2 regions of the Streptomyces sp. NPDC058157 genome follow, and region 2 is predicted to be linked to the other one. Evidence: predicted binding sites of a transcription regulator. Region 2 holds the regulator's gene; the other holds the start of a gene.

Region 1 (14,303 bases), on a different contig from region 2:
GTGCCGCTCCCATCGGTGATGGGGTGCGAGCCTGGCACCCCGGTACGGGACCAGTATTTCCCAGGGCGCGCGCCGCAGGCCCGGGGCCCCGCCGATACGGGGTCCCGGGCCTGGCGGCGGTGCGGCCGCGCCGGTCAGGCGGCCTTGGTGAAGGAGACCACCGCCGGGGCGAGGGCCAGCTCCAGCACCTGGCGCACGTCGGTCACCGGGTGCACCTCCAGCCCCTCCAGCACCTCGCCGGGGACGTCGTCCAGGTCGGCCTCGTTGCGCTTCGGGATGATCACCGTGGTCAGCCCGGCCCGGTGGGCGGCGAGCAGCTTCTGCTTGACCCCGCCGATGGGCAGTACCCGCCCGGTCAGCGAGACCTCGCCGGTCATGGCCACGTCCGTGCGGACCTGGCGGCCCGAGAGCAGGGAAGCCAGCGCCGTGGTCATCGTGATGCCCGCGCTCGGCCCGTCCTTGGGGACGGCGCCCGCCGGGAAGTGGATGTGCACGCCCCGGTCCTTGAGGTCGGCGACCGGGAGCTCCAGCTCGGCGCCGTGCGAGCGCAGGAAGCTGAGCGCGATCTGCGCCGACTCCTTCATCACGTCGCCCAGCTGCCCGGTCAGGGTCAGCCCGGCCGCGCCCGTCTCCGGGTCGGCGAGGGAGGCCTCGACGAAGAGGACGTCCCCGCCGGCGCCGGTCACGGCGAGGCCCGTGGCCACGCCGGGGACGGCCGTGCGCCGCTCCGCCGGGTCCTGGGCGGACTCCGGCACGTGGTGCGGCCGACCGATCAGGCCGCGCAGCTCGCCCGCGCCGATGGAGAACGGGAACTCCCGCTCGCCCAGCTCGTGCTGCGAGGCGACCTTGCGCAGCAGCCGCGCGATGGACCGCTCCAGGGTGCGCACGCCCGCCTCGCGGGTGTACTCCCCGGCGAGCTTGCGCAGGGCCTCCTCCTCCAGGACCACTTCCTCACCGGTCAGCCCGGCCCGCTCCAGCTGGCGGGGCAGCAGGTGGTCGCGGGCGATGACGACCTTTTCGTCCTCGGTGTAGCCGTCGAGGCGGACCAGCTCCATCCGGTCGGCCAGGGCCTCGGGGATGGCTTCCAGCACGTTGGCCGTGGCCAGGAAGACCACGTCGCTCAGGTCGAGCTCCACCTCCAGGTAGTGGTCGCGGAAGGTGTGGTTCTGCGCCGGGTCCAGGACCTCCAGCAGGGCGGCCGCCGGGTCGCCGCGGAAGTCGGAGCCGACCTTGTCGATCTCGTCCAGGAGCACGACCGGGTTCATCGACCCGGCCTCCTTGATCGCCCGGACGATCCGGCCCGGCAGGGCGCCGACGTAGGTCCGGCGGTGGCCGCGGATCTCGGCCTCGTCCCGTACGCCGCCGAGGGCGACGCGGACGAACTTGCGGCCCATGGCGTGGGCCACGGACTCGCCGAGCGAGGTCTTGCCGACGCCGGGGGGCCCGACGAGCGCGAGCACGGCGCCGCCGCGCCGGCCGCCGATGACGCCCATGCCCCGCTCGCCGCGCCGCTTGCGCACGGCGAGGTACTCGGTGATGCGGTCCTTCACGTCGTTCAGCCCGGCGTGCTCGGCGTCGAGGACGGCCCGGGCGCCCTGGATGTCGTACCGGTCCTCGCTGCGCTCGTTCCAGGGGAGCTCCAGCACCGTGTCCAGCCAGGTGCGGATCCAGGAGCCCTCGGGGCTCTGGTCGCTGGAGCGCTCCAGCTTGTCGACCTCCTTGAGCGCGGCCTCGCGGACCTTCTCGGGCAGGTCGGCGGCCTCGACGCGGGTGCGGTAGTCGTCGGACTCCTCGCCCTCCTTCTCCCCGCCCAGCTCGCGCAGCTCCTTGCGGACGGCCTCCAGCTGGCGGCGCAGCAGGAACTCGCGCTGCTGCTTCTCGACGCCGTCCTGGACGTCCTTGGCGATGGACTCGGCCACGTCCTGCTCGGCGAGGTGGTCGGAGAGCGCCTTGACGGCGAGCCGCAGCCGGGCGACCGGGTCGGCGGTCTCCAGCAGTTCGACCTTCTGCGCCACGGTCAGGAACGGCGAGTACCCGGAGTTGTCGGCGAGCGCCGACACCCCCTCGATCTGCTGCACCCGGTCCACGACCTGCCAGGCGCCGCGCTTCTTGAGCCAGCTGGTGGCGAGCGCCTTGTACTCCTTGACGAGCTCGGCGACCGCCCCGGGCAGCGGGTCGGGCACCTTCTCCTCCACGGTCTCCCCCTCGACCCAGAGCGCCGCCCCGGGCCCGGTGGTCCCGGCGCCGATCCGGACGCGGCCGCGCCCGCGGATCAGCGCCCCGGGATCGCCGTCGGAGAGCCGTCCGACCTGTTCGACGGTGCCGAGCACGCCGATCCCGGCGTACTTCCCGTCGACCCGCGGCACGAGCAGGACCCGGGGCTTCCCGCTGCCGCGCGCCGCCTGCGCGGCCTCGACGGCGGCGCGTACCTCGGCGTCGGACAGGTCCAGCGGGACGACCATCCCGGGCAGCACGACCTCGTCGTCGAGCGGCAGCACGGGCAGGGTGAGCGTTACGGACGTCGAAGCCATGATCTTCCCTCCGGCAGTGAAGTTGAGCTATGCCGACTCAATGCTTCTGCGCCCGGCAATGTTCCCCAACTTCCGTTCGCCTGGGGCGAACACCCCCGCACCCCCCCTCGTAGCACCATGACGCCATGGCAGACATACGACGAACCGTCAGCTCGGGCTCCCCCCTGGAACCCCGGATCGGCTTCTCGCGCGCGGTGCGCCTGGGGCGGCACGTGGCCGTCGCGGGCACGGCGCCCATCGGGGACGACGGCTCCACCGTCGGCCCGGGCGACGTCCACGCCCAGACGGTGCGGTGCCTCGACATCGCCCAGCGGGCCCTGGAGGAGGCGGGCGCCTCCCTGGAGCACACCGTGCGCACGCGGATCATGCTGACCGACATCACCCGCTGGGAGGAGGCCGCCCGGGCCCACGGCGAGCGCTTCGCCGGAATCCGCCCGGTGACCACCTTCGTGGAGGTGTCCCGCTTCATCGACCCCGCCTGGCTGGTCGAGGTGGAGCTCGACGCGATCCTCGACGAGGACTGAGGACGGGACCAGGACCGGGACCGGGGCCGGGGCCGGGACCGGGGCCGGGGCCGGGGCCGGCTACGGCGCCGAGAGGCGGACGTCCCCCGAGGCGGTGCGGACCGTCATCCGGGACGGGGCGTCCTGGCTGCCGTCCAGGCGGACGTCCCGGCTCCCGGAGCCCGTGTCGACCGACAGCCGGTACGGGCCCTGCGGGGCCGTCACGCCGATGTCGCCCGAACTGGTGGTGACGGACACCGAGGCCGGAGCCTTCACGAACCCCGCCTGCACGTCCCCCGAGGCCGCGCGCAGCTCCGCCTCGGCCCCTTCCAGGCCGTCGGCGGTGATCCGTCCCGAGGCCGTACGGATCTTCACCGGGCCCGTGATCCGCTCGGCCCGGACGTCCCCGGACGAGGAGGTCAGGTCGGCCCGCGCGACCCCCCGCACGGTGATGTCCCCGCTGCTGCTCTCGACCCGCACGGCGGCCGCCGCGGGCACCTCCAGGCGGTAGTCGATCCAGCAGTCGTCCCCGCACCCGTCCTGGAACCTCAGCACCCCGTCGGACACCCGCTGCCGCGGCGCGGGGGCCGTGCCGCCCCGGTAGTGGACGACCCGGCGGACGGTGACCCCCGTGCCGGAGCCCGTGGTGACCTCGACGTCACCGCTGCGGACGCCGGTCAGCTCCACCGCCGTGACCGGCTCGGAGACGGTCGCGTCGGCGTCGAGGGTCTTCACCGGGCCCACGCCCGTCAGGCCGCAGCCGGACAGCAGCAGGGCGGCCCCGAGGGCCGTGACGACGAAACGGGCTGACGCGGTGTGAGATGCCATACGGACGAGTCTGCCGAGCGGCGGCGCCCGGCGCGCGGGTGCAGGCCTCCGAAACGGGGGTGGAGCCAGCACCACCCCCGGCCGCCCCCGGTCGCCCCCCGTCAGCCCCCGACGGCCACCGGGCGGTCCGAGGGCAGCCCCCACTCGCTCCACGAACCGTCGTACACCGCGGTCTCCCCGTACCCGGCCAGGGTCGCCCCCAGCGCGAGCACGCACGCCGTGACACCGGAGCCGCAGCTGAAGTAGAGCCGCTCCCGCTCCCCGGCCAACGCCTCGAAGGCCGCCCGGAGTTCCCCGGCCGGACGCATCAGCCCCCCGGGCCCCTGGAGCTCGCCGAACGGCAGGTTCAGCGCGCCCGGCATGTGCCCCCCGCGCAGCCCCGGCCGGGGCTCGGGAGCGGTGCCGGCGAACCGCTCCCGGGTCCGGGCGTCGAGCACGGCGGCGTCCGGGTCGGCCAGGGCCCCGGCCACGGCGGCGGCGTCCACGAGCAGGCCGGGGCGCGGCCGCGCGGTGAAGGAGCCCCGCGGCCCGTCGTACGCCGCCGGCCCGTCCTCGACGGGCAGCCCCGCGGCGGCCCAGGCGGGCAGCCCGCCGTCGAGCACGGCGGCCCGGTCGAAGCCCATGGCCCGCAGCATCCACCAGGCCCGGGCGCTGGAGTAGACCCCGGCGGCGTCGTAGACGACCACGCGGGCGTCCTCGTCCACCCCGAGCCCCCGCATCGCCTCCTCGAACGCGGCCGGCGCCGGCATGGTGTGCGGGGCGGGGGCGTCGTGGTCGGACAGGTGCCCGTCCAGGTCGAAGGGACGCGCCCCGGGGATCCTGCGCCCCCCGCCCCGGTGCGCCCCGACGGAGGCGTCGAACACCACGACCCGCCCGAGGTGCGCGGCGAGCCAGCCGGAACCGACCAGCGGGGCGGGTATCCCGGGTACGGACGCGGACGCGGATGGGGATGCGGATGCGGATGCGGGCGCGGACATACGGAGCCTCCGGGAGGACGTCGGAAACGATCTCCCGCCCATCCTCCCCCCGCGGCGGTCCCCCTCGCCCTCACCCGCACCCCCCGCCCCGTCGCGCGTACACCGCCACCCGCGCGCCCCTGACCTCCGTCACCGAGCAGCGGTCGAAGCCGGCCGCCAGGGTGGTGCGCTTCGCCGCCTCCGCCGGGTACGGGTCCAGCGGCTGGTCCGCCGGGTCCGTCAGGGCCAGCACCCGCGGGGACGACAGCAGGGCCCGCCGGATCCCTTCCGGGGCGAGTTCCGTGCCGTGGAGGGTGTGCGTGGCGGCCGGGGAGCCGGCCAGGGCCACGTCGCGCAGCCCGCCGTACACCCCGGGCGAGGACAGCAGCCACTCCCGCCTCCTCGACGGCATGAACAGCACGGCGTCCCCCGGCCGGGCCCGCTCGCGCACCACCGCCGCCACCGCGAGGACGTCGTCCCGGCGGCTCTCCGGCGTGCGCAGCCATGCCGACCACGCCCCCACCGGCACCAGCAGCGCGCCCGCCACCGCCCACGGCAGCCAGCCCCGGGCCCCCGCCCGTCCCCCCTGCGCCAACCGGACCCCGGCCAGGAGCGCGAGCCCGCCCAGGGCGTAGAGGACGTACCGGTCGACGTACCAGGGGTGGACCAGCGAGACCGCCATCAGCAGCCCGGGCGGCAGCAGGGCCAGGGGCACCGCGACCCGGACCACCTCCCGACGGCCGCCCCGGGCCAGCAGGAGCACCGCCCCCGACAGCACCCCGTACGCCACCCAGTCCTGCCACCCGGGCCGCCCCAGCCAGCCCAGCTGCCGCTGCGCCTGCCCCGCGCTCACCACCGCCAGCGGCAGCAGCCCGGCGGCGACCGCCCCGGCCGCCCACCGCCAGCCCCGCTCCCGCCAGGCGGGGACCCCGTGGGCGAGCAGCGCCAGGGCCGCGAACTCGTGCAGCCAGCAGCCCACCAGCAGCACCACCGCGTACGGGACCCAGCGCCGCAGCACCATCAGGTGGGTCGCCCAGGCCACGGCCGCCGCCACCAGGGCGTACGAGCGCCCCTCCTGCCCGTACATCTGGACGGGCGGGAGCAGGACGTACACCACCCCCGCCCACAGCGCGGCCCGCTCCCCCGCCAGCCGGTGCGCCACGGCGGCCACCCCGCCGGCGGCGAGGGCCGTCCCCGCCACGGACGGCAGCCGCAGCGCCCACAGCCCGCCACCGCCACCGGCGTCGCCCCCCACGGCGGACGCGGCGAAGACCGCGTGCATCACCCCGTAGTACAGCCCGTGCACCGCGTCGACCTGTCCGAGCAGGCCCCACAGCTCCCCGGCCGGCCGGTGCGCGACCTGCCAGGTGGTCGATTCGTCGCGCCACATGCCGCCCCGGCCCGGCCCCCGCTCCAGGCCCCACAGGCCGAGCAGGAGGACGGCGAGCAGCGGAGGGAACCAGCGCCAGGCGGCCGAGCGGTGGATGACGTCCTCCGGGGTGCTTTCGGTGGCGGGTCGGCGCCTCCATACTCGGATGCGGTACCGGTGTCCCGCAGGAGGTCGGAGTGCGAGCGATGCGAACGGCCGCGGCCGCGGCGGCGGTCCTGCTGGCCGCGGTGTCCCTGGCGGGGTGCGACCACGACGGCGCCTCGGCCCCCCAGGGGCCGGCCGGCGCCACGGCCCCCGCCACCCCGTCCGTACCCGCCACGGCCCCCGCCACCGCGTCCGTACCCGCCACGGCCCCCGCCACCCCCCGCACCACGCCTCCCCCGACGGCGGACCCGTCCACCGAGCGCCTCCTGCGCGTCACCCGCAGCGGCGGTTTCGCCGGCCGGACCAGGACCCTCCTCGTCAACGGCGACGGCTCCTGGACCCTCCTGGGCGAGCAGGCCCAGGACCTGCGCAAGGGGCGTCTGAGCGCGACCGGGCTGGAGGATCTGCGCACCGCGCTCCGCGCGGCCGACTTCGCCCGTCTGCCCCGCACCGCGACCGCCGATCCGCCGGTGTACGACGGGTTCACGTACTCCTTCGTGCACGGCGGTTTCGAGGTGGCGGCCGACCAGACGGCGCTGTCGGCGGCCCTGTCACGGGTGCTGGAGGCCCTCCCCGGATTCGACGCCGCCTGAGGAATCCGGGATGAATCTCTGATTCCGGATGCTCCCGGGTCCTGTCCGAACCCTCCATGGCCGCGGGCCGGTGCCTCCTCTACGCTGCACCCCAGCCATCACGCGGATCATCAGGGGCGGGACATGGAACAGACGCACACCGGCCACCACGGCGCCGCGGCCACCCCAGGTGCCCAGCGGCGCGTGCTGGTGGTCGAGGACGACCGCACCATCGCCGACGCCATCGCGGCCCGGCTGCGGGCCGAGGGCTTCCAGGTGCAGACCGCCTACGACGGGCCGGCCGCCGTCGCGGCCGCCGAGAGCTGGCTGCCCGAGCTGCTGGTGCTGGACGTCATGCTGCCCGGCTTCGACGGACTGGAGGTGTGCCGGCGGGTGCAGGCGCAGCGGCCGGTCCCGGTGCTGATGCTGACCGCCCGCGACGACGAGACCGACATGCTGGTCGGTCTCGGGGTCGGGGCGGACGACTACATGACCAAGCCGTTCTCCATGCGCGAGCTGGCGGCGCGGGTGCACGTGCTGCTGCGCCGGGTGGAACGGGCCACGCAGGCCGCGACGGCCCCGCGCGGGGCGACCCTGCGGCTGGGGGACCTGGAGATCGACCACGCGCAGCGGAGGGTGCGGGTGCAGGCGGAGGACGTGCACCTGACGCCGACCGAGTTCGACCTGCTGGTGTGCCTGGCGGGGACCCCGCGGGCGGTGCTGTCGCGCGAGCAGCTGCTGGCGGAGGTGTGGGACTGGGCGGACGCCTCGGGCACCCGTACGGTCGACAGCCACATCAAGGCGCTGCGCCGGAAGATCGGCGCGGAGCGGATCCGTACCGTCCACGGCGTCGGGTACGCCCTGGAGACCCCGGCGCAGGCGTGAGCGGCGGGCGCCCCGACGGGGGGCTGCGCCCGTTCTCGCCGTTCTCGATCAAGACGAAGCTGGGCACGCTCGTCGTGGTCTCGGTGTTCATCACCACCGGTCTGCTGATGGTGGCGCTGCGCACGGACACGGAGGTGCGCTTCATCACCGTCTTCTCAGTGATCGCCTCGATGCTGATCACCCAGATCGTGGCGCACGGCCTGACGGCCCCGCTGGACGAGATGACCACGGTCGCGCGGGCGATCTCGCACGGGGACTACACGCGCCGGGTGAGCGGGGCCGGACGGCGGGACGAGCTGGGCGATCTGGCGTCCACGATCAACCGGATGGCCGGTGATCTGGAGGCCGAGGACAGACATCGTCGAGAGCTGGTCGCGAACGTCTCGCACGAGCTCCGTACTCCGATCGCGGCGCTGCGGGCGGTGCTGGAGAACGTGGTGGACGGGGTCTCGGAGGCCGATCCGGAGACCATGCGGACGATGCTGAAGCAGGCGGAGCGGCTCGGCCGGCTGGTGGAGACCCTGCTGGACCTGTCCCGGGTGGACAACGGGGTGGTGCCGCTGAAGGCGCGCCGCTTCGAGGTCTGGCCGTACCTGTCGGGGGTGCTGAAGGAGTCGGGGCTGGCGGCCTCCGGGCGGCCGGGTCTGGCTTCCGGTTCGGGCGGGCACACCCGCAACGACGTGCACCTGCACCTGGACGTGCATCCTCCGGAGCTGACCGCCTACGCGGACGCGGAGCGACTGCACCAGGTGGTGGCGAACCTGATCGACAACGCGGTGAAGCACAGTCCGGCGCACGGCCGGGTGACGGTGCGGGCCCGTTCGGGCGACACGCCCGGCAGCCTGGCGCTGGAGGTCGTGGACGAGGGGCCGGGGATTCCGGAGGCGGAGCGGCACCGGGTCTTCGAGCGGTTCAACCGCGGGGCCGCGGGCGGCGGCGACGGGGGCACGGGACTGGGGCTGGCGATCGCCCGCTGGGCCGTGGGCCTGCACGGAGGCGAGATCCGCGTGGCCGAATCGTCACGTGGTTGCCGAATCCTTGTCACCCTTCCGGGCAGCTCGCCGGCGCTGTCTTGACGTAGGGTTCGAGTGGGAAGGACATGATCTCGGCCACACGTGCCCGGGGTCGGCAAGGGTGCGAGGCCACGGGGGTCGCAACCTGGCTGTCCCCTACCCGAACCACGCTTGTTTCCCGCCATTCCACGTGGCGAAACCCGCCGTTCGGTGTGACCTGCGCGACGGAAGTCCCGCCCGGCCTGCATTGCACCGCCCGGGAGGCGTAGCCTTTATTCCCGCTGTCCATACCTTGTGAAGCGGAAGAGGGCGGTTGCCGCCGTGTCGCCACAGTCCCCCAGTAACCCGAGCACCACGACCGACGCAGCAGAGGGCGGGAAGAACCCCGCCTCAGGCTTCGGCGCGAATGAGTGGCTCGTCGACGAGATCTATCAGCAGTACCTCCAGGACCCGAACTCGGTCGACCGGGCCTGGTGGGACTTCTTCGCCGACTACAAGCCGGGGGGCGCTGCCGCTCCGGTGAAGTCGGACGGTCCCGGTCCCGAGAAGTCCGCGACGACGGATGGCGCCTCCGCACAGGCCGCCACCGCCCCCGTCGTGATCCCGCAGGCCGCCGACGCCGCCACGGGGGCGGCGCCCGCCGCGCCTGCCCCCGCCGCGACCACACCCGTGTCAGCTCCTTCCCCTGCTCCTGCCACCCCCTCTGGTGCCCCTGCTGTGACTGTCACCTCCCAGGCCCCGGCCGCCGCACCGGCCGCGCCCGCCCCTCAGGCTGCGGCTCCGGCCGCCACCACCCCGGCTCAGAAGGCCGCGCCCGCCACCGAGGCCCCCCAGGGCCCCGAGCTGGTGACGCTCCGCGGCCCCGCGGCCGCCGTGGCCAAGAACATGAACGCCTCCCTCGACGTCCCGACGGCCACGTCCGTCCGCGCCGTCCCGGTGAAGCTGCTGTTCGACAACCGCATCGTCATCAACAACCACCTCAAGCGCGCCCGCGGTGGGAAGATCTCCTTCACCCACCTGATCGGCTACGCGATGGTGCAGGCCATCAAGGCCATGCCGTCGATGAACTACTCCTTCCAGGAGAAGGACGGCAAGCCGACCCTGGTCAAGCCGGAGCACGTGAACTTCGGCCTCGCGATCGACCTGGTCAAGCCGAACGGCGACCGCCAGCTCGTCGTCGCCGGCATCAAGAAGGCCGAGACCCTGAACTTCTTCGAGTTCTGGCAGGCCTACGAGGACATCGTCCGCCGCGCCCGCGTCGGCAAGCTGACGATGGACGACTTCACCGGCGTCACCGTCTCGCTGACCAACCCCGGCGGCCTGGGCACCGTCCACTCCGTGCCCCGCCTGATGCCCGGACAGTCGGTCATCATGGGCGTCGGCTCCATGGACTACCCCGCCGAGTTCCAGGGCACCTCGCAGGACACCCTGAACAAGCTGGGCATCTCCAAGGTCATGACCCTGACCTCGACCTACGACCACCGGGTCATCCAGGGCGCGGCCTCCGGCGAGTTCCTGCGCATCGTCGCGAACTTCCTCCTCGGCGAGGGCGAGTTCTACGACCAGGTCTTCGAGTCGCTGCGGATCCCGTACGAGCCGGTCCGCTGGATGCGCGACATCGACGCCTCGCACGACGACGACGTCACGAAGGCCGCCCGCGTCTTCGAGCTGATCCACTCCTACCGGGTCCGCGGCCACGTCATGGCCGACACCGACCCGCTGGAGTACAAGCAGCGCAAGCACCCCGACCTCGACATCACCGAGCACGGCCTCACCCTGTGGGACCTGGAGCGCGAGTTCGCGGTCGGCGGGTTCGCCGGCAAGTCGATGATGAAGCTGCGCGACATCCTCGGCGTGCTGCGCGACTCGTACTGCCGCACCACCGGCGTCGAGTTCATGCACATCCAGGACCCGAAGCAGCGCCGCTGGATCCAGGACCGCATCGAGCGCGCGCACTCCAAGCCGGAGCGCGAGGAGCAGCTGCGCATCCTGCGCCGGCTGAACGCGGCGGAGGCCTTCGAGACCTTCCTGCAGACGAAGTACGTCGGCCAGAAGCGCTTCTCGCTGGAGGGCGGCGAGTCCGTCATCCCGCTGCTCGACGCCGTGATCGACTCGGCCGCCGAGGCCCGCCTCGACGAGGTCGTCATCGGCATGGCCCACCGCGGCCGCCTGAACGTCCTGGCGAACATCGTCGGCAAGTCGTACGCGCAGATCTTCCGTGAGTTCGAGGGCAACCTCGACCCGAAGTCCATGCACGGCTCCGGCGACGTCAAGTACCACCTGGGCGCCGAGGGCACCTTCACGGGCCTGGACGGGGAGCAGATCAAGGTCTCGCTCGTCGCCAACCCCTCGCACCTGGAGGCCGTGGACCCGGTCCTGGAGGGTGTCGCCCGCGCCAAGCAGGACGTCATCGGCAAGGCCGGCACGGACTTCACCGTCCTGCCCGTCGCCCTGCACGGCGACGCCGCGTTCGCCGGCCAGGGCGTGGTCGCCGAGACGCTGAACATGTCGCAGCTGCGCGGCTACCGCACCGGCGGCACCGTCCACGTCGTGATCAACAACCAGGTCGGCTTCACCGCCGCCCCGGAGTCCTCGCGTTCCTCGATGTACGCGACCGACGTGGCCCGCATGATCGAGGCGCCGATCTTCCACGTGAACGGCGACGACCCGGAGGCCGTGGTCCGCGTCGCGCGGCTCGCCTTCGAGTTCCGTCAGGCGTTCAACAAGGACGTCGTGATCGACCTCATCTGCTACCGCCGCCGCGGTCACAACGAGTCGGACAACCCGGCGTTCACGCAGCCGCTGATGTACGACCTGATCGACAAGAAGCGCTCGGTGCGCAAGCTGTACACCGAGTCCCTCATCGGTCGCGGCGACATCACGCTGGAAGAGGCCGAGCAGGCGCTGCAGGACTTCCAGGGCCAGCTGGAGAAGGTCTTCGCGGAGGTCCGCGAGGCCGCCACGCAGCCCGCCGTCCCCGCCGCGCCGGCGCAGACCGCGCAGGAGTTCCCGGTCGCGGTGAACACCGCGATCTCGCAGGACGTCGTCAAGCGGATCGCCGAGTCCCAGGTCAACATCCCCGAGGGCCACACGGTCCACCCGCGTCTGCTGCCGCAGCTGCAGCGCCGCGCGGCGATGATCGACGACGGCACCATCGATTGGGGCATGGGCGAGACCCTGGCCTTCGGTTCGCTGCTGATGGAGGGCACCCCGGTCCGCCTGTCCGGCCAGGACTCGCGCCGCGGCACCTTCGGCCAGCGCCACGCGGTCCTCATCGACCGGGAGACCGGCAAGGACTACACGCCGCTGCAGTACCTCTCGGACGACCAGGCCCGCTACAACGTCTACGACTCGCTGCTCTCCGAGTACGCGGCCATGGGCTTCGAGTACGGCTACTCGCTGGCCCGCCCGGACGCGCTGGTGCTGTGGGAGGCCCAGTTCGGCGACTTCGTCAACGGCGCGCAGACCGTCGTCGACGAGTTCATCTCCTCGGCCGAGCAGAAGTGGGGCCAGACGAGCGGTGTCACGCTGCTCCTCCCCCACGGCTACGAGGGCCAGGGCCCGGACCACTCGTCCGCCCGCCCGGAGCGCTTCCTGCAGATGTGCGCGCAGGACAACATGACGGTCGCCATGCCGACCCTGCCGTCGAACTACTTCCACCTGCTGCGCTGGCAGGTCCACAACCCGCACCACAAGCCGCTCATCGTCTTCACCCCGAAGTCGATGCTGCGCCTGAAGGCCGCGGCGTCGAAGGCGGAGGAGTTCACGAGCGGTACCTTCCGTCCGGTCATCGGGGACTCCACGGTCGACCCGAACGCCGTGCGCAAGGTCGTCTTCTGCGCGGGCAAGGTCTACTACGACCTGGAGGCCGAGCGGGAGAAGCGCGGCATCACCGACACCGCGATCATCCGCATCGAGCGGCTGTACCCGCTGGCGGGTGCCGAGATCCAGGCGGAGATCGCCAAGTTCCCGAACGCGGCGAAGTACATCTGGGCGCAGGAGGAGCCGGCGAACCAGGGTGCGTGGCCGTTCATCGCGCTGAACCTGATCGACCACCTCGACCTGGCGGTCGGCGCGGACGTCCCGGCGGGCGAGCGCCTGCGGCGCATCTCGCGCCCGCACGGTTCGTCCCCGGCGGTGGGCTCCGCGAAGCGCCACCAGGCGGAGCAGCAGCAGCTGCTGAACGAGGTCTTCGAGGCGTAGTCGCCGACGCGACCTGCACGGAGGAGGAAGGCCCGGCCCCGATCACCTGGGGGCCGGGCCTTCCGGCTTTCCCGCCGCTGCCGGGGCTCCGCCCCGGACCCCGCGCCTCAAACGCCGGCGAGGCTGGTTTCGCTACGGCTGCGGCTCGAAGTCCCAGTAGGGGCGGGTCTGCTGGCGGGCCGAGACCGTGTGGACGTGCTGGGGGCCGAGGGTGCGGGTGAGGGCCTTGAGGCCGGCGTCCTCGTGTTTGGCGGCCTCCGCGTCCTCCCGTACCGAGCGGAGGTCGGCGGCCAGGGCGATCTGGGCGCTGAGGGCCATCGGGTGGTCGGGGCCGAGGACCTGTTCGGTGGCGCGGAGGGTGTCGCGGCTCAGTTCCAGGGCGGAGTCCAGGCGGCCGGTGATGTTGCGGTGGCCGGTGGCGTTGAGGGCGCAGCCCAGGGTCCAGGGGTGGCGTTCGCCGAGGGCGCCGCGCATGCCGACGAGGGCCTGCTCGGCCAGGTTGAGGGCCTCGGTGCGTTCGCCCTGGGCGCGCAGGACCAGGCCGAGGTTGCCGACCGTGCCGATGCTGTACGGGTGGGCGAGGCCGAGCTGTGACTGGTAGCCGCGGACGACCTCCTCGGAGATCCGGCGGGCCTCCTCGATGTCCCCGTACTCGCGCAGGTAGGTGGCGTAGTCGGAGGCGACCATCAGGGTCCAGGGGAACTCGGCGCCGAAGACCCGGGTGGAGCGTTCCAGGACGCTGCGCAGGCGGGCGCCGGCGCCGGGGATGTCGCCGGTGCGGCGCAGGCACTGGCCGAGGTTGTGCTCGGCGCGCAGGGTCTGCGGGTGGTTGGAGCCGAGGACCTGGAGGTGGAGTTTGAGGCCCTGTTCCTGGCGGGCGAGGGCCTCGCGGTAGCGGCCCATCAGGCGCAGGCCCATGGCGCAGCCGATGCCCGAGGAGAGGGTGGCGATGTGCCGGACGCGCAGGACGCGTTCGCGGCGGCGCAGGGTGTCCAGGTCGGTGTCGTAGGCCTCCTGGTAGCGGCCGAGCAGGCGCAGGGCGACGGCGACGTTGTTCTGGGCGTTGAGGGTGGTGGTGTCGTCCTCGCCGAGGAGTTCGCGGTAGCTGGCGAAGGCGTGTTCGAGGAGTTCGCGGGCCTGGTCGAACTTGGCGGTGCTGAGGAGGACGCCGGCGTAGGTGCTGGTGGCGCGGAGGGTCTCCAGGTCGCGGTCGCCGCGTTCGGCGGTGAGCCGGTCGGCGACCTGGCGGGCGAGGGCCTCGGCCTGGCGGAAGTGGCC
Region 2 (14,303 bases):
GGCGGCGAGCCCACCGTCATCACCAACGCCGAGGGTGCCAGGACCACGCCGTCCGTCGTCGCCTTCGCCAAGAACGGCGAGGTCCTCGTCGGCGAGGTGGCCAAGCGCCAGGCGGTCACGAACGTGGACCGGACCATCCGCTCCGTCAAGCGCCACATGGGCACTGACTGGAAGATCAACCTGGATGGCAAGGACTTCAACCCGCAGCAGATGAGCGCCTTCATCCTGCAGAAGCTGAAGCGCGACGCCGAGGCGTACCTGGGCGAGAAGGTCACGGACGCGGTCATCACCGTCCCGGCCTACTTCAACGACTCCGAGCGCCAGGCGACGAAGGAGGCCGGCGAGATCGCGGGCCTCAACGTCCTGCGCATCGTCAACGAGCCGACGGCCGCCGCCCTGGCCTACGGTCTCGACAAGGACGACCAGACCATTCTCGTCTTCGACCTCGGCGGCGGCACCTTCGACGTGTCCCTCCTGGAGATCGGTGACGGTGTCGTCGAGGTCAAGGCCACCAACGGTGACAACCACCTCGGCGGCGACGACTGGGACCAGCGCGTCGTCGACTACCTGGTGAAGCAGTTCGCCAACGGCCACGGCGTCGACCTGTCCAAGGACAAGATGGCGCTCCAGCGTCTGCGCGAGGCCGCCGAGAAGGCGAAGATCGAGCTGTCGTCGTCCACCGAGACGACCATCAACCTGCCGTACATCACGGCCTCCGCCGAGGGCCCGCTGCACCTGGACGAGAAGCTCACGCGCGCCCAGTTCCAGCAGCTCACCGCGGACCTGCTCGACCGCTGCAAGACCCCGTTCCACAACGTCATCAAGGACGCCGGCATCGCGCTGTCCGAGATCGACCACGTGGTCCTGGTCGGCGGCTCCACCCGCATGCCGGCCGTCGCCGAGCTCGTCAAGGAGCTCACCGGCGGTCAGGACGCCAACAAGGGCGTCAACCCGGACGAGGTCGTCGCCATCGGCGCCACCCTCCAGGCCGGTGTGCTCAAGGGTGAGGTCAAGGACGTCTTGCTCCTCGACGTGACCCCGCTGTCCCTCGGTATCGAGACCAAGGGCGGCATCATGACCAAGCTCATCGAGCGCAACACGACCATCCCGACCAAGCGGTCGGAGATCTTCACGACGGCCGAGGACAACCAGCCGTCCGTGCAGATCCAGGTCTACCAGGGCGAGCGCGAGATCGCGGCGTACAACAAGAAGCTCGGCATGTTCGAGCTGACGGGCCTGCCGCCGGCCCCGCGCGGCGTCCCGCAGATCGAGGTCTCCTTCGACATCGACGCCAACGGCATCATGCACGTCACGGCCAAGGACCTCGGCACGGGCAAGGAGCAGAAGATGACCGTCACCGGCGGCTCCTCGCTCGGCAAGGACGAGGTCGACCGCATGCGTCAGGAGGCGGAGCAGTACGCGGACGAGGACCTGCGCCGCAAGGAGGCGGCCGAGTCCCGCAACCAGGGCGAGCAGCTCGTCTACCAGACCGAGAAGTTCCTCGCGGACAACGCGGAGAAGGTCCCGGCCGAGGTCAAGACCGAGGTCGAGACGGCCGTCACCGAGCTGAAGGACAAGCTCAAGGGCGACGACGCCGCCGAGATCCGCACCGCCACGGAGAAGCTCGCCGCGGTCAGCCAGAAGCTGGGCCAGGCCATCTACGCCGACGCGCAGGCCGCCCAGGCCGCCGGCGGTGCCGGTGACGCGGGCCAGGCCAAGGCCGACGACGACGTCGTCGACGCCGAGATCGTCGACGAGGACAAGCCGAAGGGCGGCCAGGTCTGATGTCGGAGGAGACCCCGGGCTTCGACGAGAAGCCCGAAGTCCCCACCGGCTCGGCCGCTGACGACGCCGAGGCGAAGGCCGCCGACTCCTCCGAGGAGGAGAAGGCGGCCCCCGCCGGGGACGCTCAGGACGTCGCTCTCCTGGCGCAGCTGGACCAGGCCCGTACCGCGCTCGGCGAGCGCACCGCGGACCTCCAGCGGCTCCAGGCCGAGTACCAGAACTACCGCCGCCGCGTGGAGCGGGACCGGGTCGCCGTCAAGGAGATCGCGGTCGCGAACCTGCTGTCGGAGCTCCTCCCGACCCTGGACGACATCGGCCGGGCCCGGGAACACGGCGAGGTGGTGGGCGGTTTCAAGTCCGTCGCCGAGTCGCTGGAGACGGCCGCCGCCAAGATGGGGCTGCAGCAGTTCGGCAAGGAGGGCGAGCCCTTCGACCCGACGATCCACGAGGCCCTGATGCACTCGTACGCGCCGGACGTCACCGAGACGACCTGCGTGGCGATCCTGCAGCCGGGGTACCGGATCGGCGAGCGCACGATCCGCCCCGCGCGGGTCGCGGTGGCCGAGCCCCAGCCGGGCGCGGCCCCTGCCGGGAAGTCCGAGTCCGCCGACGGCGACACGCCGTCCGACAAGGACACGGATGCCCCCGACAAGGGCTGACGCACACCATGTAGGTATCCGGGAGGAGGGTCACCGGGGATGAGCACGAAGGACTTCGTCGAGAAGGACTACTACAAGGTCCTCGGTGTCCCGAAGGACGCCACCGAGGCCGAGATCAAGAAGGCGTACCGGAAGCTCGCCCGCGAGTTCCACCCGGACGCCAACAAGGGCGACGCCTCGGCCGAGGAGCGCTTCAAGGAGATCTCCGAGGCGAACGACGTCCTCGGCGACGCCAAGAAGCGCAAGGAGTACGACGAGGCCCGCGCCCTGTTCGGCAACGGGGGCTTCCGCCCCGGTCCGGGCGGGGGCGGCTCGTTCAACTTCGACCTGGGCGACCTCTTCGGGGGCGCCCAGGGCGGCGGCCAGGGCGGCTTCGGCGGCGGCCTGGGCGACGTCTTCGGCGGCCTGTTCAACCGCGGCGCCGGCCCCGGTGCGGGCACCCGCACCCAGCCGCGCCGCGGCCAGGACATCGAGTCCGAGGTCACGCTCTCCTTCACGGAGGCCGTGGACGGGGCGACGGTCCCGCTGCGGATGTCCTCGCAGGCCCCCTGCAAGGCCTGCTCGGGCACCGGCGACCAGAACGGCACCCCCCGGGTGTGCCCGACCTGCGTCGGCACCGGGCAGGTCTCCCGGGGCAGCGGCGGCGGCTTCTCGCTGACCGACCCCTGCGCCGACTGCAAGGGCCGCGGCCTGATCGCGGAGAACCCCTGCGAGGTCTGCAAGGGCAGCGGGCGCGCCAAGTCCTCCCGGACCATGCAGGTCCGGATCCCGGCGGGCGTCTCCGACGGCCAGCGGATCCGGCTGCGCGGCAAGGGCGCCCCGGGCGAGCGCGGCGGCCCGGCGGGCGACCTCTACGTCGTCGTGCACGTCGGGACGCACCCGGTGTTCGGCCGCAAGGACGACAACCTCACGGTGACCGTGCCCGTCACGATCGCCGAGGCGGCACTCGGCGCCGACATCAAGGTCCCGACCCTGGGCGGCCCGGCGGTGACGCTGAAGCTGCCCCCGGGCACCCCGACCGGCCGTACGATGCGGGCCCGCGGCAAGGGTGCGGTCCGCAAGGACGGCACCCGCGGCGACCTGCTCGTCACGGTGGAGGTCGCGGTACCGGCGGAACTGTCCGACAAGGCCCGCGAGGCCCTGGAGATGTACCGGGACGCCACCGGGTCGGAGGATCCGCGCGCCCTGCTGTTCGAGTCCGCGAAGGGAGCTTGACATGGAAGGCCGCCGACGACAGTCCCGCTTCGGTGACGGGGCTTACCAGTTGACCGACGAGACCCCGGTCTACGTGATCTCGGTGGCCGCCCAGCTCTCGGGACTCCATCCGCAGACCCTCCGCCAGTACGACCGCCTCGGCCTGGTCTCCCCGGACCGCACGGCCGGGCGCGGCCGGCGCTACTCGGCCCGGGACATCGAGCTGCTGCGCACGGTGCAGCAGCTGTCCCAGGACGAGGGCATCAACCTGGCGGGCATCAAGCGGATCATCGAACTGGAGAACCAGGTGGCCGCGCTCCAGCAGCGCGTCGCCGAACTGTCCGCCGCCGTGGACGGTGCGGCCGCCGCCCTCCAGGCCCGCGAGGCCGCGGTGCACGCCTCGTACCGCCGCGACCTGGTCCCGTACCAGCCGCCGCAGCCGGGCAGCGCCCTGGTCGTCTGGCGTCCCAAGCGCCCGATGGACTGACGGCCCGGCCGACAGGTGCGTGCGAAGGCCCCGCCGGGCCCCCTCGTGGGGGCCCGGCGGGGCCTTCGGCATATCCCCCGGGGATTTCCTCAGCGGGGCGCGGTGAGCCCGTCAGCGGGCCCCTGGCAGCCCGTGGCCGCCTCGCCGTCGCTCCCGCTGTGCAGGATGCCGGACTGGGCGATGAGGTAGCCCAGCTGCGCCCTGCTGCCGCTGCCGAGGGCGGTGGCCAGCTTGGCGATGTGCGCGCGGCAGGTGCGTACGTTCATCCCCAGCCGGCGGGCGATCGCCTCGTCCACGTGCCCCTCGATGAGGAGCTGGGCGATGGAGCGCTGGACGCCGGAGATGCCGTCGGGGCTGTGCGTGTAGGTGACCTCGTCGGTCAGCGGCACGGCGCGGCGCCAGAGCTGCTCGAACACCTTGATGAGGTAGGCCACCAGCCCGGGGTGGCGCAGCTCCAGCGCCACGCGCCGGTCGTCGCTGGCGGGGATGAAGGCGACGGTCCGGTCGAACACTATGAGCCGCTCGATGAGCTCCTCGAGGGTGCGGATCTCCACCTTGCCCGCGGAGATGCGGTCCACGTAGGCGAGCGTGCCCTGGCTGTGCCGGGCCGTGTGCTGGTAGAGCGTGCGGATGCTCACGCCGCGGTCGATCAGCGGGGCGTCGCGCTCCAGGGCCTCGCTGAGGGCGGAGGACGGCCGCGCGCCGCCCGGCTGGACCGTCAGCATCTCCGTGTGGCACTCGGCCGTGGCCAGGTCGAGGGCGGCGTTGATCTGGTCGAATCCCTCCAGCACCGTGATGGCGTGGGTGTTGGCGGGGTTCTGTGCGCTGATGGTCAGGAACGGCTCGAATGCATCGGTGAGGTCGATGGCGTTGCGCCGCCGCTCCTGGATCTCGCGCTCCAGCGGCTGCAGCCGCTGCGCGAGTGCCACCGAGGGTGGAACTGCGCGGAGCTGGTTCGCGTCATCCGGGTCGGGTCGCAGGAGTGCGAATTCGAGCAGGCAGGGGGCGTTTGCCACTTCGCTCCGAGGCACGCGTCCCGTGCTGAGCGCCGCTGCGTAGAGTCGTGCACCTTCGTCGCACATCGATGTGACGGGGTGGGGATGTGTCGGGTTTGTGTCTGTTATGGGCAAATCTCCACCCCCCAGGGTCCTGAACATGCAAGAACATGATGCATCGTCCCTGTGGCCGTAACGTGCCTGAATGAGCCATGGTCTGACGTGCGGGGGAGAGGATTCCATCAAGTGAGGACGAAGCCGACCATGTACAAGAGAATGCTTCGCTCGGCGCTTGCCGTTGTTTTCTCCGCTGTTGCGGTCTTTGGGGCAGTCAGCGCCGTCCATGGCGATGCGGGGAGCGCTCGGGCCGACAGCGGTTGGAACGCCGCACCGGCGAGTGAGAGCGACAGCGGCTGGAACAACCTGGCCTCCGGCGACAGCGGCTGGAACGTCGCGCCGAAGGACGGTGGCTCGGTCGCCACGACGAACGGCGAGCCGGACAGCGGCTGGAACTTCACCCCCAAGTCGGCCGCCTGATGACCCCCGACGACCGCGACTTCCGGCGCGAGATGGCTTCGGCGTACCGCTCCGGCTGGCAGTTCATCGACCTCGCAACGGCGATTCCCTATGCCGGCGACTCGCTGATGGTCACCCTGTTCGGCCAGCCGATCGTCATCGTGCGCGAGGAGGACGAGGACGTCCGTGCCTACCGCTGCCTGCGCCGCCCCCGGGGCGCACCGCAGCCCGTCCGCTGCGAAGTGCGGTACGGCATGGTCTTCGTCAACCTCGATCAGCGTGATCACCAGCTCTTCGAACCCGATATCACCACCGCCACCCCCCGCAGTGCCTGAGGCGATTCCCCCGTCGTTGCAGATCGCTCCAGGTGCTTCCCCCACACAACGGCGCCATCGTGGACCTGACCACGATGGCGCCGTTGTGCTGTCCGCGTCCAGTGCCCGAACAGGACATCCGGGTGAGGATCCGCTGAGAAATGCCGGGGGTCCACTCGAGGACCGCTCGAATCCGGCCGTTTTTCTCAGGCGCGCCCCATGGCGCGGTCCAGTGTGATCTCCAGGACCACCCGGTCGGGGTTGGGCGAGGGCGTCCGCCCGTACCGCTCCGCGTAGCGCGCGACCGCCTCCGCGACCGAGGCCTCGTCGGCGCGGACCACCGCGCGCCCCTCCAGCGTCGCCCAGCGCCGGCCCTCCATCTGGCACACCGCGACCCGTGCCGCTCCGCCGGGTGCCTCCAGGACGTTGCGCACCTTCTTGCTGTGCTTGTTGCTGATCACCCGCGCGAGCCCGGCCTCCGGGTCGTAGGTCACCCCCACCGGGACCACGTGCGGGGTGCCGTCGGGCCGCGGGGTGGTCAGGGTGCAGACGTGCCGCTCCCGCCAGAAGGCGAGGTAGTCGGGCGTCGGGTTGAGTACGTCGTGGACCGGCTTCGAAACAGACATGGCCCGAAGCATATGTCCGGACCGAATCCTGCCTTGAGTGGAATAGACTCAACTTTGCAGACGCTGAACCAGTCAGAGTTGTGACAGTCCCGCCGGAGAGGAGAAACCGAGAGTGGACGCCGAGCTGACCAACAAGAGCCGTGACGCCCTGAACGCGGCCACCAGCAGGGCCGTGAAGGACGGCCACGCCGACCTGACCCCCGCGCACCTGCTGCTGGCCCTGCTCGCCGGCGAGGACAACGAGAACGTCACCGACCTGCTCGCCGCGACCGAGGCCGACCAGGCCGCCGTCCGCGCCGGCGCGGAACGGCTGCTCGCCGCCCTGCCCAGCGTCACCGGCTCCACGGTCGCGCCGCCGCAGCCCAGCCGGGACCTGCTCGCCGTGCTCGCCGAGGCCGACTCCGAGGCGAAGGCCCTCGGCGACGACTACCTCTCCACCGAACACCTCCTCATCGCCGTCGCCGCCAAGGGCGGCGCGGCCGGTGAGGTCCTTTCCGCCCAGGGCGCGACCGCGAAGAAGCTGCTGGCCGCCTTCGAGAACGCACGAGGAGGACGGCGGGTGACCACCCCCGACCCCGAGGGTCAGTACAAGGCCCTGGAGAAGTTCGGCACCGACTTCACGGCGGCCGCCCGCGAGGGCAAGCTCGACCCCGTCATCGGCCGCGACCACGAGATCCGGCGCGTCGTCCAGGTCCTCTCGCGCCGCACCAAGAACAACCCGGTGCTCATCGGCGAGCCCGGCGTCGGCAAGACCGCCGTCGTCGAGGGCCTCGCCCAGCGCATCGTCAAGGGCGACGTCCCCGAGTCCCTGAAGAACAAGCGCCTCGTCTCCCTCGACCTCGGCGCCATGGTCGCCGGAGCGAAGTACCGCGGTGAGTTCGAGGAGCGCCTCAAGACCGTCCTCGCCGAGATCAAGTCGAGCGAGGGCCAGATCATCACCTTCATCGACGAGCTGCACACCGTCGTCGGCGCCGGCGCCGGCGGGGACTCCGCCATGGACGCGGGCAACATGCTCAAGCCCATGCTGGCCCGCGGCGAGCTGCGGATGGTCGGCGCCACCACCCTCGACGAGTACCGCGAGCGCATCGAGAAGGACCCGGCGCTGGAGCGCCGCTTCCAGCAGGTGCTGGTCGCCGAGCCCACCGTCGAGGACACCATCGCGATCCTGCGCGGGCTCAAGGGCCGCTACGAGGCCCACCACAAGGTCGTCATCAACGACAGCGCCCTCGTCGCCGCCGCCACCCTCTCCGACCGCTACATCACCTCCCGCTTCCTGCCCGACAAGGCCATCGACCTCGTCGACGAGGCCGCCTCCCGGCTGCGCATGGAGATCGACTCCTCCCCGCTGGAGATCGACGAGCTCCAGCGCTCCGTCGACCGGCTGCGCATGGAGGAGCTGGCGCTGAAGAACGAGTCCGACCCGGCCTCGATCGAGCGCCTGGACAAGCTCCGCAAGGACCTCGCCGACAAGGAGGAGGAGCTGCGCGGGCTCACCGCCCGCTGGGAGAAGGAGAAGCAGTCCCTCAACCGGGTCGGCGAGCTCAAGGAGCGCCTGGACGACCTGCGCGGGCAGGCCGAGCGCGCCCAGCGCGACGGCGACTTCGACTCCGCCTCCAAGCTGCTCTACGGGGAGATCCCCTCCCTGGAGCGCGAGCTGGCCGAGGCCACCGAGGAGGAGGCGCAGGCCGGCCCCGCCAAGGACGCCATGGTCAAGGACGAGGTCGGCCCCGACGACATCGCGGACGTGGTCGGCGCCTGGACCGGCATCCCGGCCGGCCGCCTCCTGGAGGGCGAGACCCAGAAGCTCCTGCGCATGGAGGACGAGCTGGGCCGCCGCCTGATCGGCCAGACCGAGGCCGTACGGGCCGTCGCGGACGCCGTGCGCCGCACCCGCGCCGGTATCGCCGACCCGGACCGGCCGACCGGCTCGTTCCTCTTCCTCGGCCCCACGGGCGTCGGCAAGACCGAGCTGGCCAAGGCCCTCGCGGACTTCCTCTTCGACGACGAGCGGGCCATGGTCCGCATCGACATGTCGGAGTACTCCGAGAAGCACAGCGTGGCCCGGCTCGTCGGCGCCCCGCCCGGCTACGTCGGCTACGAGGAGGGCGGCCAGCTCACCGAGGCCGTCCGGCGCCGCCCGTACAGCGTGGTGCTGCTGGACGAGGTCGAGAAGGCCCACCCCGAGGTCTTCGACATCCTGCTCCAGGTCCTCGACGACGGCCGCCTCACCGACGGCCAGGGCCGCACGGTCGACTTCCGCAACACCATCCTGATCCTCACCTCGAACCTGGGCAGCCAGTTCCTGGTCGACCCGGCGACCTCCGCCGAGGACAAGAAGGCCCGGGTGCTGGAGGTGGTCCGGGCGAGCTTCAAGCCCGAGTTCCTCAACCGCCTCGACGACCTCGTGGTCTTCTCCGCCCTGACCCGGGACGAGCTGGCGCACATCGCCGAGCTGCAGATCTCCCGCCTCGCCAAGCGCCTCGCCGACCGCCGCCTGGCCCTGGACGTCACGCCCGAGGCCCTGGCCTGGCTGGCCGACAAGGGCAACGACCCGGCGTACGGCGCGCGCCCGCTGCGCCGCCTGATCCAGACGGCCGTCGGGGACCGGCTGGCCAAGGAGATCCTGTCCGGCGAGGTCAGGGACGGCGACACCGTACGGGTCGACGTGGCCGGTGACGACCTGCTGGTCGGCCGGGCCCTGTAGCCCCGCATCCGTAAGGACCGCCGCGCCCCCGTGTCCGCCCGGAGCGGATCGGTGGTGCGGGGGTGGACAGGGGGTGGGCGCGATGGTGGAGGATGGCTGTATCCGCACGAAGGGAAGTACACGGTGAGCATCGACCCGGCCTCGATTCCGAACTTCGGGGGGCAGCCCGAACCGCAGGCGACAGGACCGGCGGGCCCCGTCGTCCCCGACCAGGACCTGGTCAAGCAGCTCCTGGAGCAGATGGAGCTGAAGTACGTCCTCGACGACGAGGGTGACCTCGCGGCGCCGTGGGAGGACTTCCGCACGTACTTCATGTTCCGCGGTGAGGGCGAGCAGCAGGTCTTCTCCGTCCGGACCTTCTACGACCGCCCCCACGCCCTCGACGACAAGCCGCAGCTGCTCGAGTCGATCGACGACTGGAACCGCCGCACCCTGTGGCCCAAGGTCTACAGCCACACCCACGACGACGGCTCGGTCCGCCTCATCGGCGAGGCGCAGATGCTGATCGGCACCGGCGTCAGCCTGGAGCACTTCGTGTCCTCCACGGTCAGCTGGGTCCGCGCGTCGATCGAGTTCGACAAGTGGCTCGTGGAGCAGCTCGGCCTGGAGAAGGAGATCGACTCCGCCGAGGGCGACTCCGGCTCCGAGGACGGGGACGACGCGTAGGCGTCCCCGCCCCCCGGCCCGTTACAGGGGCACCTTCGCCACGAGCAGGAGGTACGCCCCGTAGCCGAACGACAGCCCGGCCATGCCGGCGGTCACCGCGACCGCCGTGCGCGGCCGGGCTTTCGCCGTCGCGGCGGCCAGCGGCAGCAGCAGCGGGAACGCGGGCAGCAGGAACCGCGGCTTCGACTCGAAGAACCCCGCCCCGCCGAGGGTGATCACCAGCAGCACCGCGGTGTACACCAGCAGCGGCAGCGGCGCCCGGTCCAGCAGCAGGAGCACGGCGCACAGCCCCGCCACGGCCAGCGTGGCCACGGTGACGGCCACCGGGAGGGTCACGTTCCCGCCGGTCAGGACCTTGACCACGGAGGCGACCGTGCCCGCGCCGAAGTCGAAGCGCGAGCCCCACTGCCGCTGCACGGTGAAGTAGCCGAGCAGCTCGCGGCGGCGCGCCCCGACGGCCAGCACGTACGCCGCCCAGCCCGCGGGCGCCAGCAGCCCGGCCGCCCACACCTCGGGCGCCCGGTTGCCCCGCAGCAGCTCCCGCAGGGCCGGCAGGCTCACGGCGGCGGCCACGGCGATCCCGGTCGGCCGGGTCAGCCCCGCGAGCACCGCCAGGGAGGCCGCCCACATCCAGCGCCCGCGCAACAGCGCGTACAGCGCCCAGGCGGCCAGCGCGCACAGCAGCGGCTCGGTGTAGCCGAGGTCCAGCACCACCGCGTGCGGCAGCGAGGCCCACAGCGCGACGAGCAGCACCCCGGCCCGCGCACCGAGCACCCGCTCCCCGACCCGGTACACGCCCACGGCGGCCACCGCGGCGGCCGTCCAGGCCACCGCGAGCCCGGCGACGGGGCCGCCGCCGAAGAGGTGCACCAGGACCGGGTACAGCGGGAAGAAGGCGGCGTCGCTCTGGATGGAGTCGGAGGCGGGCCACATCTGGGTGCGGCCGTAGCCGCCGGAGGCGATGGACAGGTACCAGAAGGAGTCCCAGGAGCCCCCCAGCACCTTGACCGGGTCGCGCCCGGCCCACCAGGCCCCGAGGCAGACCACGAGCGCCCCGGCGCCGCGCACGCCGGCGAACACGGCGAGCGCGGTCCCGGCCGGGCGGGCCGGGACCGGTCTCGGAGGGGTCCGCGCGGGGGCGGGCGCGGTCCGCTGCGTGGAGGCGCCCACGGCCGGCCTAGAGGGCCCTCAGCCGGTCCACGGCTTCGCGCAGGACCTCCGTCTTCTTGCAGAAGGCCCAGCGGACCTGGGTGGCGCCGGCCTCCTGGTCGTCGTAGAAGACCTGGTTGGGGATGGCGACGACCCCGCAGCGCTCCGGCAGGGCGCGGCAGAAGGCCAGGCCGTCCTTCTCCCCGAGGGGGGAGATGTCGGTGGTGATGAAGTACGTCCCCTGCGGGCGGAAGACCCGCAGGCCGGCGGCGGTGAGGCCCTCGGTGAGCAGGTCGCGCTTGGCGGCGAGGTCGGCGCGGAGGCCGTCGTAGTAGGTGTCGGGCAGGGCGAGGGCCTCGGCGACGGCGTACTGGAAGGGGCCGGAGGAGACGTAGGTGAGGAACTGCTTCGCCGAGCGGACGGCCGAGACGAGCGCGGGCGGGGCGGTGATCCAGCCGACCTTCCAGCCGGTGAAGGAGAAGGTCTTGCCGGCGGAGGAGATGGTGACGGTGCGCTCGCGCATCCCGGGCAGGGAGGCCAGCGGGGTGTGGCCGCCCTCGAAGACCAGGTGCTCGTAGACCTCGTCGGTGACGACGAGGAGGTCGCGTTCGACGGCCAGCTCGGCGATGGCGGCGAGTTCCCCGGGGGTCAGGACGGTGCCGGTCGGGTTGTGGGGGGTGTTGAGCAGGAGCAGGCGGGTACGGGGGGTGACGGCGTCGCGCAGGGCGTCGAGGTCGGGGCGGAAGTCGGGGGCGCGCAGGGTCAGCGGGACGCGGACGGCGCCGGCCATGGCGATGCAGGCGGCGTAGGAGTCGTAGAACGGCTCCAGGGCGATCACCTCGTCGCCCGGTTCGAGGAGGGCGAGGAGGGCGGCGGCGATGGCCTCGGTGGCGCCCGCGGTGACCAGGACCTCCGTGTCGGGGTCGTAGCCGAGTCCGTAGAAGCGCTGCTGGTGGGCGGTGATCGCCTCGCGGAGCTCGGGGACGCCCGGGCCGGGCGGGTACTGGTTGCCGCGGCCGTCGCGGATCGCCCGGACGGCCGCCTCGGCGATCTCGGCGGGGCCGTCGGTGTCGGGGAAGCCCTGGCCCAGGTTGATCGACCCGGTGCGGGCGGCCAGGGCCGACATCTCCGCGAAGATCGTGGTGCCGAAGGCCGCCAGGCGGCGGTTGAGGAAGGGGCGGTCGCTGTCCGCGGGTGCGCTCATGGGCGCCATCCTGCGGGGAACCTCTGGAGTTGCTCAAGTGTGCTTTGGCGGGTTCGGGCCACGGGAATCCCCCCTGCACGCGGGACGCGGGGATCCCGTTCCCCGGGGGACCGGGGCGTCAGGAAGGGGGCGATGGCCATGGTCGTCGTCGTACTGGTCGTGGGGGCGATCGCAGCGGTGGTCGTCTGGGTGGCGAGGAAGCTCTCCGGCGGGGGCGGTTTCGGCGGGGGCGGGAGCTCCGGCGGCAGCTGGTGGGCGGGCGGCGGGGGGTCTTCCTCCTCCTGCGGCTCCTCGTCCTCGTGCGGTTCTTCGTCCTCCTGCGGATCGTCCTGCGGTTCCTCCTGCGGTGGCGGCGGATGCGGAGGGAGCTGACACTGGAGCGGGGCGGCGGCGGCCGTGTGGACAGGGCGCCCGGCGGGGACAACTTCCTTCGGGCGTCTTCTTGTTCGGGCGCGTACGAAGGCGTACGGACGGCCTGTTGGTGAACACGTGAACCGGGTAGCCCCCGAGGGGATGTAAACCCCGTCAAGTTGGGTAAAAACGCTGTGAGTGCCGTGCCTTTCATGATTCCCTCGGTTGAGTAGACCAGTCCACGGAGGACCTCCCTGGACTTCCTGCGGACCCGTGCCGGTGTCCCCCCACCCGTTGCATACCGCTGGCGGGGTCCGGCCCCTCTCCCTCGCGCGTTTGCGGAGCCGACTCATGCTCACGACCCTCCAGACCACCTACACCGACACGCGTGCCGCCGATCTCGCCTGGGCCCTGGGACGGGACCGCCTGCCCGCCCTGGCCGTACTGAACCTCCAGCTCCAGGACGCGAAGGTGGAGTTGCGCCTGCTCGGGGCCTCCCATCAGGTGCTCCTGGAGGAGGGCGAGGTGCTCTGTTCGGAGACGGTCGCCTGCATGCCCGGCAGCCGGACGCCGCTGCCGCTGGGCGTGGCGAAGCGGGTGGGGGACTGGGAGTACGAGTTCGCGGCGCGCGTGGAGACCCTTTCGCGCGGCTCCTTCGCGGGACGGGCCCAGGAGCTGCTCGCGCTGGTCGCGGATCACCCGAACGGGCTGGCGGGCACCTTCCCGGGCGACCCGCACGCCTTCACCGCCATGCTCGCCCAGCACCACGAGGGGCAGGTGCGCTGGCGGACCTGGCACGCGTACCCGCAGGAGGGGCAGCTGGTGGCCACCCGGACCCGGGTGGGCGTCCGGATGGGGGCGCCGGTCTAGCGCGCCGGGCCGCAGTGCCGTACGGCCGGGTTGGGTGCGTATTGGGCCAACTGGCGGGATCGATGCGGTACTTACACCCATGTGGGTGACAGGGTGTCAGTGGGCGGTGACGTACGGTTCGCTGCATGATCGACCGTTCCGCCCCCCGCGGGGTGCTCCCGGCGGCGGAGCCGCGGGGCGTGCAGACCGTCCCGGCCGCCCTGCCCGTACAGCCCCGGACCGGCCGACTCCTCGTCCTGGCCACGGTGTTCGTCTGTGCCGCCTGCGGACTCGTGTACGAGCTGGAGCTGCTCGCCCTCGGCTCGTACCTGATCGGGGACTCCGTCACCCAGGCGTCCGTCGTGCTGTCCGTCATGGTCTTCGCGATGGGCGTCGGCTCCCTCCTCGCCAAACGGCTCCGCACCCGCCCCGCCTTCGGCTTCGCCGCCATCGAGGCCGGGCTCGCCCTGCTGGGCGGGTTCTCCGCCATGGCCCTCTACGCGAGCTTCGCCTGGCTGGGCGAGTCCCGGCCCGCGCTCGTCGCGTTCTCCTTCGCCATCGGGGTGCTCATCGGCGCCGAGATCCCGCTGCTGATGGTGCTCATCCAGCGCATCCGCAGACAGGACGCCGGCGGGGCCGTCGCCGACCTCTTCGCCGCCGACTACGTGGGCGCCCTGGTCGGCGGACTCGCCTTCCCCTTCCTGCTGCTGCCGATCCTCGGCCAGCTCACCGGGGCGATGCTCACCGGCACCGTCAACGCCGTAGTCGGCGGCGGGCTCGTCCTGTGGCTGTTCCGCCGCGACC

What was found. The regulator HspR, encoded in region 2, represses chaperone genes until heat shock. The targets are predictions, from matches to a motif close to TTGAGNNNNNNNNNCTCAA.
Region 1: the regulator HspR is predicted to act here: its motif matches at 2,554-2,572, upstream of lon (endopeptidase La).

The regions. Positions count from the first base shown of each region.
Region 1 covers NZ_JBHVUQ010000006.1:8,709-23,011, reverse strand. Annotated here, with positions in the region: gene lon (endopeptidase La) at 135-2,531, opposite strand; gene ACFVXK_RS02845 (RidA family protein) at 2,657-3,055, shown strand; gene ACFVXK_RS02840 (DUF4097 domain-containing protein) at 3,116-3,862, opposite strand; gene ACFVXK_RS02835 (sulfurtransferase) at 3,964-4,839, opposite strand; gene ACFVXK_RS02830 (hypothetical protein) at 4,910-6,208, opposite strand; gene ACFVXK_RS02825 (hypothetical protein) at 6,385-6,945, shown strand; gene ACFVXK_RS02820 (response regulator transcription factor) at 7,069-7,809, shown strand; gene ACFVXK_RS02815 (ATP-binding protein) at 7,806-8,885, shown strand; gene ACFVXK_RS02810 (multifunctional oxoglutarate decarboxylase/oxoglutarate dehydrogenase thiamine pyrophosphate-binding subunit/dihydrolipoyllysine-residue succinyltransferase subunit) at 9,144-13,025, shown strand; gene fxsT (FxSxx-COOH system tetratricopeptide repeat protein) at 13,158-14,303, opposite strand, start outside.
Region 2 covers NZ_JBHVUQ010000148.1:159-14,461, forward strand. Annotated here, with positions in the region: gene dnaK (molecular chaperone DnaK) at 1-1,785, shown strand, start outside; gene grpE (nucleotide exchange factor GrpE) at 1,785-2,444, shown strand; gene dnaJ (molecular chaperone DnaJ) at 2,484-3,659, shown strand; gene ACFVXK_RS28425 (heat shock protein transcriptional repressor HspR) at 3,661-4,125, shown strand; gene ACFVXK_RS28430 (helix-turn-helix transcriptional regulator) at 4,215-5,282, opposite strand; gene ACFVXK_RS28435 (hypothetical protein) at 5,385-5,657, shown strand; gene ACFVXK_RS28440 ((2Fe-2S)-binding protein) at 5,657-5,971, shown strand; gene ACFVXK_RS28445 (TIGR03618 family F420-dependent PPOX class oxidoreductase) at 6,157-6,576, opposite strand; gene clpB (ATP-dependent chaperone ClpB) at 6,689-9,280, shown strand; gene ACFVXK_RS28455 (YbjN domain-containing protein) at 9,404-9,946, shown strand; gene ACFVXK_RS28460 (hypothetical protein) at 9,968-11,116, opposite strand; gene ACFVXK_RS28465 (pyridoxal phosphate-dependent aminotransferase) at 11,124-12,308, opposite strand; gene ACFVXK_RS28470 (DUF2617 family protein) at 13,002-13,520, shown strand; gene ACFVXK_RS28475 (polyamine aminopropyltransferase) at 13,646-14,303, shown strand, end outside.